Regions from separate parts of the Xanthomonas sp. CFBP 8443 genome, predicted to be linked through region 3. Evidence: riboswitches for the same ligand, from Rfam matches in the RefSeq annotation. Region 3 holds a riboswitch; each other region holds the start of a gene.
The links. Region 3 has a riboswitch for cobalamin ahead of btuB (TonB-dependent vitamin B12 receptor). Riboswitches for the same ligand answer to the same signal wherever they lie in the genome.
Positions count from the first base shown of each region.

Region 1: it holds a riboswitch for cobalamin, as region 3 does, so the genes downstream of both, NUG20_RS01600 (ribonucleoside-diphosphate reductase subunit alpha) here and btuB (TonB-dependent vitamin B12 receptor) in region 3, are expected to answer to the same signal.
Region 2: it holds a riboswitch for cobalamin, as region 3 does, so the genes downstream of both, metE (5-methyltetrahydropteroyltriglutamate--homocysteine S-methyltransferase) here and btuB (TonB-dependent vitamin B12 receptor) in region 3, are expected to answer to the same signal.

Region 1 is NZ_CP102592.1:402,354-405,554, forward strand. Features, by position in the region: gene NUG20_RS01590 (hypothetical protein) at 50-589, shown strand; gene NUG20_RS01595 (hypothetical protein) at 695-973, shown strand; cobalamin riboswitch at 1,357-1,579, shown strand; gene NUG20_RS01600 (ribonucleoside-diphosphate reductase subunit alpha) at 1,758-3,201, shown strand, end outside.
Region 2 is NZ_CP102592.1:430,958-434,158, forward strand. Features, by position in the region: gene metE (5-methyltetrahydropteroyltriglutamate--homocysteine S-methyltransferase) at 1-1,253, opposite strand, end outside; cobalamin riboswitch at 1,466-1,719, opposite strand; gene dusA (tRNA dihydrouridine(20/20a) synthase DusA) at 1,864-2,883, shown strand.
Region 3 is NZ_CP102592.1:912,707-915,907, reverse strand. Features, by position in the region: gene bioD (dethiobiotin synthase) at 1-402, opposite strand, end outside; gene NUG20_RS03875 (free L-methionine (R)-S-oxide reductase MsrC) at 659-1,141, shown strand; gene NUG20_RS03870 (TfoX/Sxy family protein) at 1,138-1,581, shown strand; cobalamin riboswitch at 1,608-1,827, shown strand; gene btuB (TonB-dependent vitamin B12 receptor) at 1,939-3,201, shown strand, end outside.

The DNA of each region.
Region 1 (3,201 bases), 510 kb from region 3:
GCCTACCGTGGCTCCACCGCAGCGCCGTGCTGCTTCCCGGAGAAGAACCATGATCCTTTCGCTACGCAATCCGATCCTGTCGCTTGCCTTGGCCATCGCTGGCCTGGGTGCATTGGCGGCGCCGGACGCGCAGGCGCGCGAACGCACCCGCACCCGCAGCGCCAGCCACGTGGACGGCGCCCGCAGTGCCGCGGTGAACGCCAGCGCCAGCGGCGCCAACGGCAGCCGCGTGCGGGGACGCCAGTGGCAGGCCGATGGCCAGGGCAACGCGGCGGGCAGCAGCGGCGCCACGGCGAGCCGTGCCAGCGGTGCATCGGCCACGCGGCAGGGCAGCTTCTACCGCAATGACGACGGCAGCGCCGGCCGCCAGGGCAGCGCCAGCGTCGACGGTGCCAACGGCGGCAGCGTCAGCAGCAGCGGCAGCATCGGCAGGAGCGCCGATGGCAGCGTCGCCGGCAGCCGCCAGAACAGTGCCACCGCCGCCAACGGTTCCAGTTACCAGGGCTCGACCACCCTCGCCGACGGCAGCCTCAGCCACACCGGTACCTGCAGCAACGCCGCTGGCGAGGTCGTGGCCTGCCGTCCGTAGCTGGCTGCCCGGGCATGGCGATCACGCGCCCGCGGCGGCCAGTCCACTGCGGGCGCGATCGCCCACGTCGCCACTTTTCCGCCCATCCTTTATTCGAGAACCGCCATGAAGACAGCCATTGCCCATGGAATGCTGTGCAGCCTGCTGTTGGCCGGCACCGCTGCCGCGCAGGCCGCGCCGAGCGCCACGCAGAAGCAACAGTTGCAGCAACGGCTGAAGGAGGCCGACGCCAACGGCGATGGCCTGATCAGCCGCAGCGAAGCGGCCGCCTCGCTGCCGCGCCTGGCCCAGCGCTTCGATGCGCTGGACGGCAACCACGACGGCCAGCTGGCGCCGGAGGAGCTGCGCGCGGCCATGCAGCAGGCCGGAGCGCGCTCGCGCTGAGTTGGAGCGGCGCCGCTGCGCGGTGGCGGCACCGCGCCTGCAACCCAAGTCCCCGGCCGGGCAGCGGTCAGCGCCGCTTGCTGTCCATCGGTGCTCGCCTGGGTCGCGCCCGGGCCGGGCGCGGCTGGCGGCAGCACATGCGGCTGCGGTTCGGCCCACGCTGCGCGCTGTCGCCGGTACTCCGCGCAATCGCCGTGGGCCGACGCGCGCAGCAGGTTGTCGACGGGGTCGCCGAGGGCCTTGCGGCATGGGCGATCCGGCCGGTTCCAGGCCCGATCCGGCGTCCTGTGGCCGGGTTTTGCGGCGCTGCGGCGGCAAACTATTGCCCCGCTTGGGTTTTCGGTTCGACGACTACATTTAGCGTTGACGAGGCCCAGGTACCACACTATCTTGTGGTGGTCGGTTCCAGCGGCCACCAGGCCGCGGGATCAAAAGGGAAGCCGGTGCGGCGCGCAAGCGCCTAGTCCGGCGCTGCCCCGCAGCGGTAATTGGGAACGAACCCGTCACCCGCACTGAGGCGTCCCGCCTTGGGAAGCGACGGGCTAGGAACCGGCCATCGGCCGTCGCCCATAAGCCCGAAGACCTGCCGACAGCCGCGCGATGCACACAGCGCGGCGCCGACCGTTGAATCTCCGGGGGGAGATGGTCGGTGAAGCGGTGACTGCCCGCAGGCTCGCGCCTGTGCCGTCGCGGTCGCTGCGACACCGCGTCCCCACGCTGCTGATCCGGTCGGAGTCCTGCCTGCGAGGGCCGGGCAGCCGGTGCACCACGCTTGGAGACCTTCATGAGCCAGACCCACAGCCTGCCGGCCGCAGCCCCCCTCGACGCCGCCGACGTCGACCCCACGCCCGCCGCCGCCGCTGCCGCGCAGCCCGACGTGGCCGCCAGCGAGCCGAGCAACGACCAGCGCGCCGTGACCTGGATCGTCAAGGACGGCGGCAACCGCCGCATGGCCTTCGACCGCTCGCGCCTGCAGCGCACCCTGGACCGGATCCATGCCGAGTTCCCGCAGCTGGACGTGGCCGACTACGAGCGCAAGGCGTTCGCGTTCGTGGAGAAGAAGGAAAGCCTGTCGGCCGACGAGATGGTCGACTACCTGATCCGCGAGGCCGAGTCGCGCGTGGACATCGCCACGCCGGAGTGGGAATACTTCGCCGCGCGCCTGTACCTGCACCGCCTGTACAAGCGCGCCAGCAAGAACCGCTTCTACGATGCCGGCGAGAAGTACGGCTCCTACGTCGGCCTGCAGGAAAGCCTGGCCGACCGCGGCGTGTACTCGATCGACATCCTCAAGAACTACTCCAAGGACGAACTCGCCGAAGCCGGCAGGATGATCGAGCCGGAGCGCGACAAGCTGTTCGCCTACAACGGCCTGTACCTGCTGGCCACGCGCTACCTGGCCACCGACAACTCGCGCAAGGTCTACGAGCTGCCGCAGGAGCGCTGGCTGACCATCGCGCTGTACCTGATGCAGGACGAAAAGCCGCGCGAACGCCGCATGCAGTTGGTCGGCGAGGCCTATTGGGCGTTGTCCAACCTGTACATGACCGTGGCCACGCCCACGCTGGCCAACGCCGGCAAGATCGGCGGGCAGCTGTCGAGCTGCTTCATCGACACCGTCGACGACAGCCTGCAGGGCATCTACGACTCCAACACCGACGTGGCGCGCGTGTCCAAGCACGGCGGCGGCGTCGGCGCCTACCTGGGCTACGTGCGTTCGTCCGGCTCGGCGATCCGCGGGGTCAAGAATTCCAGCGGCGGCGTGGTGCCGTGGATCAAGCAGCTCAACAACACCGCCGTGTCGGTGGACCAGCTCGGCCAGCGCAAGGGCGCCATCGCCGTGTACCTGGACATCTGGCACCGCGACATCGAGGCGTTCCTGGACCTGCGCCTGAACAACGGCGACCAGCGCCTGCGCGCGCACGACGTGTTCACCGCGGTGTGCGTGCCGGACATCTTCATGGAAGCGGTGGAGCGCCGCGGCGAGTGGTACCTGTTCGACCCGCACGAGGTGAAGGAGGTCAAGGGGTGGTACCTGCAGGACTTCTTCGACGAGAAGCGCGGCGAAGGCAGCTTCCGCGCCAGGTACGAGGAAGTGGTGGCCGACGAGCGCATCGGCCGCAAGGTGGTCAAGGCCATCGACATGCTCAAGCGGATCATGGTCAGCCAGCTGGAGACCGGCAACCCGTTCATGTTCTATCGCGACGAAGTCAATCGCATGAACCCGA
Region 2 (3,201 bases), 480 kb from region 3:
CGCTGCGGATACGGCGACTGCCGGCGCCCGGCATCCTCGCTCAGCGCCGCCACCCGGCGTGCGACCTCGGGGCGATGCACGCGCGCGGACGCACGCCGCGTCTCCAGCGCCTCGCGCGCCGCTGCCAGCTCGGTCTGCGCGTGCGGCAGCTCCAGCAGCGCATCGGCCAGTGTGCGCAGTTCCTGCAGTTTCTGCCGGGCGAAGGCCAGCCATGCGTGCAGTTCGCGATCCAGGCGCTGTTCCTGCTCCAGATCCACCGGTACGTGCAGCAGCGAACACGACGGCGCCAGCCACAGGCGCTCGCTGCCGACATGCCCGACCGCGTAACGCGCCAGGGTCAGCGCCGTGTCCAGCGGCGTGCGCCAGACGTTGCGGCCGTTGACCAGTCCGGCCGACAGCACGCGGTCGGCCGGCAGCGCCTGCAGCACCGCGTCCAACTGCGCCACGCCGCGCACCAGGTCCACGTGCAGGCCGTCCACCGGCAGCGACGCGGCCAGTTCCAGGTTGTCGCCCAGCTCGCCGAAATACGTGGTCAGCAGCAGCTTCGGCCGCGGCGCCTGGGCCAGGAACGCATAGGCGCGGCCATAGGCCTCGCGCGCGGCGAGGTCCAGATCCAGCACCAGCGCCGGCTCGTCGATCTGCACCCAGGCGGCACCGGCAGCGTCGAGTTGCTGCAGCAGTTCGGCGTAGGCCGGCAACAGGCTGTCCAGCAGCGCCCAGCGGTCGCTGCCGTCCACGGTCTTGGACAGCAGCAGGAAGGTCACCGGCCCGATCAGCACCGGCCGCGTAGTGATGCCCAGCGCCTTGGCTTCCAGGAACTCGGCCAACGGCTTGTCGCCACGCAGGCGGAAATGCTGGCGCCGCGCCAGTTCCGGCACCAGGTAGTGGTAGTTGGTGTCGAACCACTTGGTCATTTCCAGCGCGTGCAGGTCCAGGCCGTCCTCCTGCGTGCCGCGCGCCATCGCGAAGTAGCCGGCCAGCGGATCGGCATCGGCCAGCGCGCGGTAGCGCTGCGGGATCGCGTCGAACAGGAACGCGGTGTCGAGCATCGCGTCGTACAGGCTGAAGTCGTTGCTGGGCGGCAGGTCCACCCCGGCCTCGACCTGCAGCCGCCAGTGCCGCTGGCGCAACTGCCGCGCCGTGTCTTGCAGGCTTGCGCCGTTGCTGTCGCCGCGCCAGTAGCTTTCCAGCGCTCGCTTGAGCTCGCGCCGCGCACCGATGCGCGGGAAGCCCAGGTTGGTCACGATCGTCATTTGCGTTTCCTCATTGCGTTCATGGGCATTGAGGAACGAAGGAACCGCGCGCCGTCCGCCCGTTCGCACGGGACGCCCGCCACGCCAGCGACCTTCGCCCCCGCGGGCGAACCGGCGCCACGCGGGCAGGCGGAAGAGCGCGGCGCGGCGCAGGGCCACGGCACGGCTTCCGGCCGCCTCCCCGCGGAGACGCCAGGTCGAATCGGAGGACGCACAGGTCCTCCGGCCGGGGCCGGTATTCGGGCTGATGGACGAGCGCACCGTGCCGGCTGCGCGCCTACTGTCCGCCGCTTCCCAGGCCGGCATGCGCCGGCCCAGTGCCATTGACGGAGGTCGTTTCCATTCACCGCTGCGGGGCAGCTCCGGAATGGGCAGGCGCTTGCGGCGCCGGCCTTCACCGGATTCCCGTTTAAATCCATCCCTTCATCCGAATGAAGCGATGGATACCTTCGGCGAGCGCACGATAGGCCGGATGCGGCGGCGGGTCAAGCGCCAAGTGAATTCGCCGACGTTGGCCGGCAACGTTCACGGCGAACGTGTAAGCTATTGATCCCAAAGCCAATGATCTGGCGCTCCCGCGGCAAGCGGCAGCGCAGCACCGCCGCGCCCAATGACGCTTCCGCTCCAGACCTCCGACCTGCCCGCGCGCTACGCCGCTTCCCTGCGCCTGTCCGTTGCGCCGATGATGGACTGGACCGATCGCCATTGCCGCGTGTTCCACCGGTTGCTGGCGCCGTCGGCGCGGCTGTATACCGAGATGGTGCATGCCAATGCGGTGGTGCTGGGCGATCGCGCGCGCTTGCTGGGCTTCGATGCGGTCGAGCATCCGCTGGCGCTGCAGCTGGGTGGCAGCGATCCGGCGCTGTTGGCGCAGGCGGCGCGGATCGGCCAGGAGTGGGGCTACGACGAGGTCAATCTCAATTGCGGCTGCCCGTCCGACCGGGTCCAGGCCGGGCGCTTCGGTGCCTGCCTGATGCGCGAGCCGGCGCTGGTCGCCGAGTGCGTGGCGGCGATGGTGCAGGCGGTGGACATCCCGGTCACGGTGAAGTGCCGCCTGGGCGTGGACCAGGACGACGACTACGCGGTCTTCCTCGCCTTCGTCGACCAGGTCGCCGCCGCCGGTTGCGGGCTGTTCGTGGTGCATGCGCGCAACGCGTGGCTGCAGGGCCTGTCGCCGAAGGAGAACCGCGAGGTGCCGCCGCTGCGCTACGACTGGGCGCACCGGCTCAAGCGCGAACGCCCGCAGCTGCGGATCGTGCTCAACGGCGGGCTAGCCGAGGTGGAGACGGCCCAGGCGCAGCTGGAGGCGGTCGACGGGGTGATGCTGGGCCGGGCGGCCTACCACGATCCCTATGTGCTGCACCGGCTGGACGCGGCCCTGACCGGCGCCACGCCGCGGCCGCGCGCCGAGCTGCTGCGCGCACTGCGGCCCTACGTCGAGGCGCGCCTGGCCGATGGGGTGGCGCTCAAGCACATCGCACGGCACCTGCTCGGCCTGTTCCACGGTCAGCCGGGCGGCCGCGCGTTCCGCCAGGCGCTCAGCGAGGGCGCGCACCGGCCGGGCGCGGACTGGGCGCTGCTGGAACAGGCGTTGCAGCCGACCGAGGGCGGGGCGCGCGCCGCGGCGTAAAGGGGCTTGGCAGGGTTGCGAGTGTCTGAGCCTGCCGGGACCTGTGCTTCCTCCCATACGGTTTGGGTCGATGCCGCTGGCTCCCTTTTGACGCTCGTTCAGTTATTTTGTTCAGGTTGTTGCGGCGACCAGTGTCACCCTCCGAGAGGGCGGCAGACCGTGCACAACCGGGGCCGGGCAGCGCCGGGGACAGCCCGTCAGGAGCGCCGATGGGAGTTCATTTGCCTGAACGCCGACAGCCGCAAGCGGAAAAGTTCAGATCGGATTCACCCCGAAAAATCAAGAATTTGGCTCGATTTTGCAGAATCGTGCCGCTGT
Region 3 (3,201 bases):
GTCGGCCTGGTCCAGCGTCGCCGACAGCGGCGCCGCCCAGCCGCCGACGCCTTCCACCACCACCACGTCGGCCTGCGCGCGCAGACGCGCGAAGGCCGCCGCGATCGGTTCCAGCTCCACGCGCACGCCGGCCTCGGCGGCGGCCAGTTCCGGCGCCAGCGGCAGCGGCAAGGCATAGGGATTGAGGTCCGCGTAGTCCGGCCGCGGCGCGCTGGCCGCCTGCAGCGCCAGCGCATCCTCGTTGCGCCAGCCGTCCGCGCCGCGTTCGCAGCCGCTGGCGACCGGCTTCATGCCCACCGCCACCTGCCCGCGCGCGCGCAGCGCATGCAGCAGCGCGGTGCTGGCGACGGTCTTGCCGATGCCGGTATCGGTGCCGGTGACGTAGAAGGCGGGGAAGCGCATCGTCGCAGGATCCTCGGGGCCGCCACATGCGGCGCGGCCGCGCAGGATAGCCGGCGCCGTGCCGCCGCGTCAGCGTCATCGGCGATCTGCCCGTGCGCAAAGGGGCCATCGCGCCGATGCATGCGCCAAGGAACACGTGGGGCGCAGGTCGATCGCTGCCAGCGACGGCTCGGCCCATCCAGGCACGCGTCCGCTCTCCCTTGCGTCGGCCGTCTCCGCCGCCCAGGCCGCCACCGGCCGCTGCTAGACTCGTGCGATGTTCGCTTCCTCTTCGCTCACCGGCAGCAAGCCGGAACAGTACGCCCAGTTGCTCGCCCAGGCCCGCTCCCTGGTCAGCGGCGAACCCGACCGCATCGCCAATGCCGCCAACCTGGCGGCGCTGGTGTACCACGCGCTGCCGCGGTTGAACTGGGTCGGCTTCTACCTGTACGACGGCAAGGAACTGGTGGTCGGGCCGTTCCAGGGCCTGCCCGCGTGCGTGCGCATCCCGCTGCACAAGGGCGTGTGCGGCGCCGCCGCCAGCAGCGGCCAGACCCAGCGCATCGACGACGTCGAGGCCTTCCCCGGGCATATCGCCTGCGATGCGGCGTCGCGCTCGGAGCTGGTGGTGCCGCTGCTGCGCGACGGCGAACTGATCGGCGTGTTCGACCTGGACAGCCCGGACCTGGCGCGCTTCGATGCCGACGACCAGCACGGCCTGGAGGCGCTCGCCCAGGTCTTCGTCGACGCGCTGCGATGAGCACCGAGAAGCTGCGCAACATCGGCCCCAAGAGCGCGGCCTGGCTGCGCCAGGTCGGCCTGCGCACGCAGGAGGACTTGGCGGCGGCCGGCGCAGTGGGCGCATTCCTGAAGGTCAAGCGCGCCGGCTTCAAGCCCAGCCTCAACCTGCTGTACTCGCTGGAGGGCGCGCTGACCGGCTGCCACTGGCAGGAACTGCCCGAGGCACGGCGCACGCAGTTGCTGGCCGAGCTGGACACGGCGGCGGCGGCGCTTCCGGCGCAACGCGGCCTGCCGGTGGCCGGACCGGTGGCGACCACCCATTTCGACCGCGACGGCGACCATAGCGATACGCCGTATGCGGACTACGCCGACGACGCGTCCGGCGGCCATGCCTACGACGCCGAGCGCGACCGCGGACGCGACGACGACGGCCACGCCGGCGAGCGCGACGCCGACTGATCCGCGCGCCACGCCGCCGATCGCGTACAATCGCGCCGCTTCAAGGTGACCTGCCGGCCCCGGCCTGCAGGTTGAAACGGGAAGCCGGTGCGTCTTGCGACAAGGCCGGCGCTGCCCCCGCAACGGTAAGCGATCCAAGCTGACGACCTGCGCCACTGTGCAAACCGCATGGGAAGGCGTCGCCAGCCGGGAGTTCCGACTCCCAGATCGCCAGCCCGGAGACCGGCCTTGCAGTCCACTGGTTGCGATGCGGAGGGCGTCGCGGCGTGCCGCGCCGCGTCTGGCGCCGTCCGCTTGCACCTTCCGTTCGCGACTCCTTCGCCGTCACAGCGCGCAACCGCGCGCCGGAGTTGCCCCATGTCGTTCCGCCTGCTTTCGGTCGCGATCGCGTCCGCCCTGTCCCTGCCCTCGCTGGCGCTCGCCGCCGATGCCGCCACCGACCTGGACCAGGTCCTGGTCACCGCCACCCGCACCCAGATCTCGGTCGAGGACAGCGTGGTCCCGGCGCAGGTGATCGACCGCGCCGAGATCGAGCGCAGCCAGGCCACATCGCTGGCGCAACTGCTGCAGGGCCGCGCCGGCATCGGCGTGTCCAACCAGGGCGGGCTGGGCAAGCTGACCACGCTGAGCCTGCGCGGCAGCGAATCGGACCACGTGCTGGTGCTGGTGGACGGCGTGCGCATCGGCTCGGCCAGCGCCGGCCTGGCCGCGTTCCAGGACCTGCCGCTGAGCCAGATCGAGCGCATCGAGGTCGTGCGCGGCCCGCGCTCGAGCCTGTACGGCTCCGATGCGATCGGCGGGGTGATCCAGATCTTCACCCGCCGCGGCGGCCAGGGCCTGCAGCAGAACCTGAGCCTGGGCGCCGGCAGCAATGGCCTGCGCCAGGCCAGCGCCGGCTTCAGCAACCGCGGCGAGCGCGGCTGGCTGTCGGTGCAGGGCGGCTACCAGAACACCGACGGCATCAACGCCTGCAACGGTTCGGCCACCCTGTTCGCCGGCTGCTTCATCGACGAGCCGGACCGCGACGGCTACCGCAACACCTCGCTGAGCGCGCGCGCCGGCTATGCGCTGAGCGACACCCTGCGCATCGAAGGCCAGGCGCTGAACATCGACAGCCGCAACGAATACGACGGCGATGCGCTGTTTGCCGGCAACGAGGCTGACAACACCCAGCAGGTGTTCGGCGGCAAGCTCGACTGGACCCCGTCCGAGCGCGTGCACGTGGCCGCGCAGCTCGGCCGCAACACCGACCAGGCCGACAGCTACTACCACGCCGCCGGCAGCGACACGCGCAGCTTCGTCAGCACCTTCGACAGCCGCCGCGACACCGCCTCGCTGCAGGGCGACTTCGGCCTGGCCGAGGGCCACCTGCTCAGCGCCGGCGCCGACTGGCAGCGCGAGGAAGTCACCGGCAGCACCGCCTTCGACGTCGACCAGCGCGACAACACCGGCGTGTTCGCCGAGTACCAGGGCCGCTTCGGCGCGCAGCAGGTGCAGGCCAGCGTGCGCAGCGACGACAACGAGCAGTTCGGCCAGCACACCACCGGCAGCCTCGGCTGGGGCCTGGCGCTGGACGGCGGCTTCAAGCTCACCGCCAGCCTCGGCACCGGCTTCAAGGCG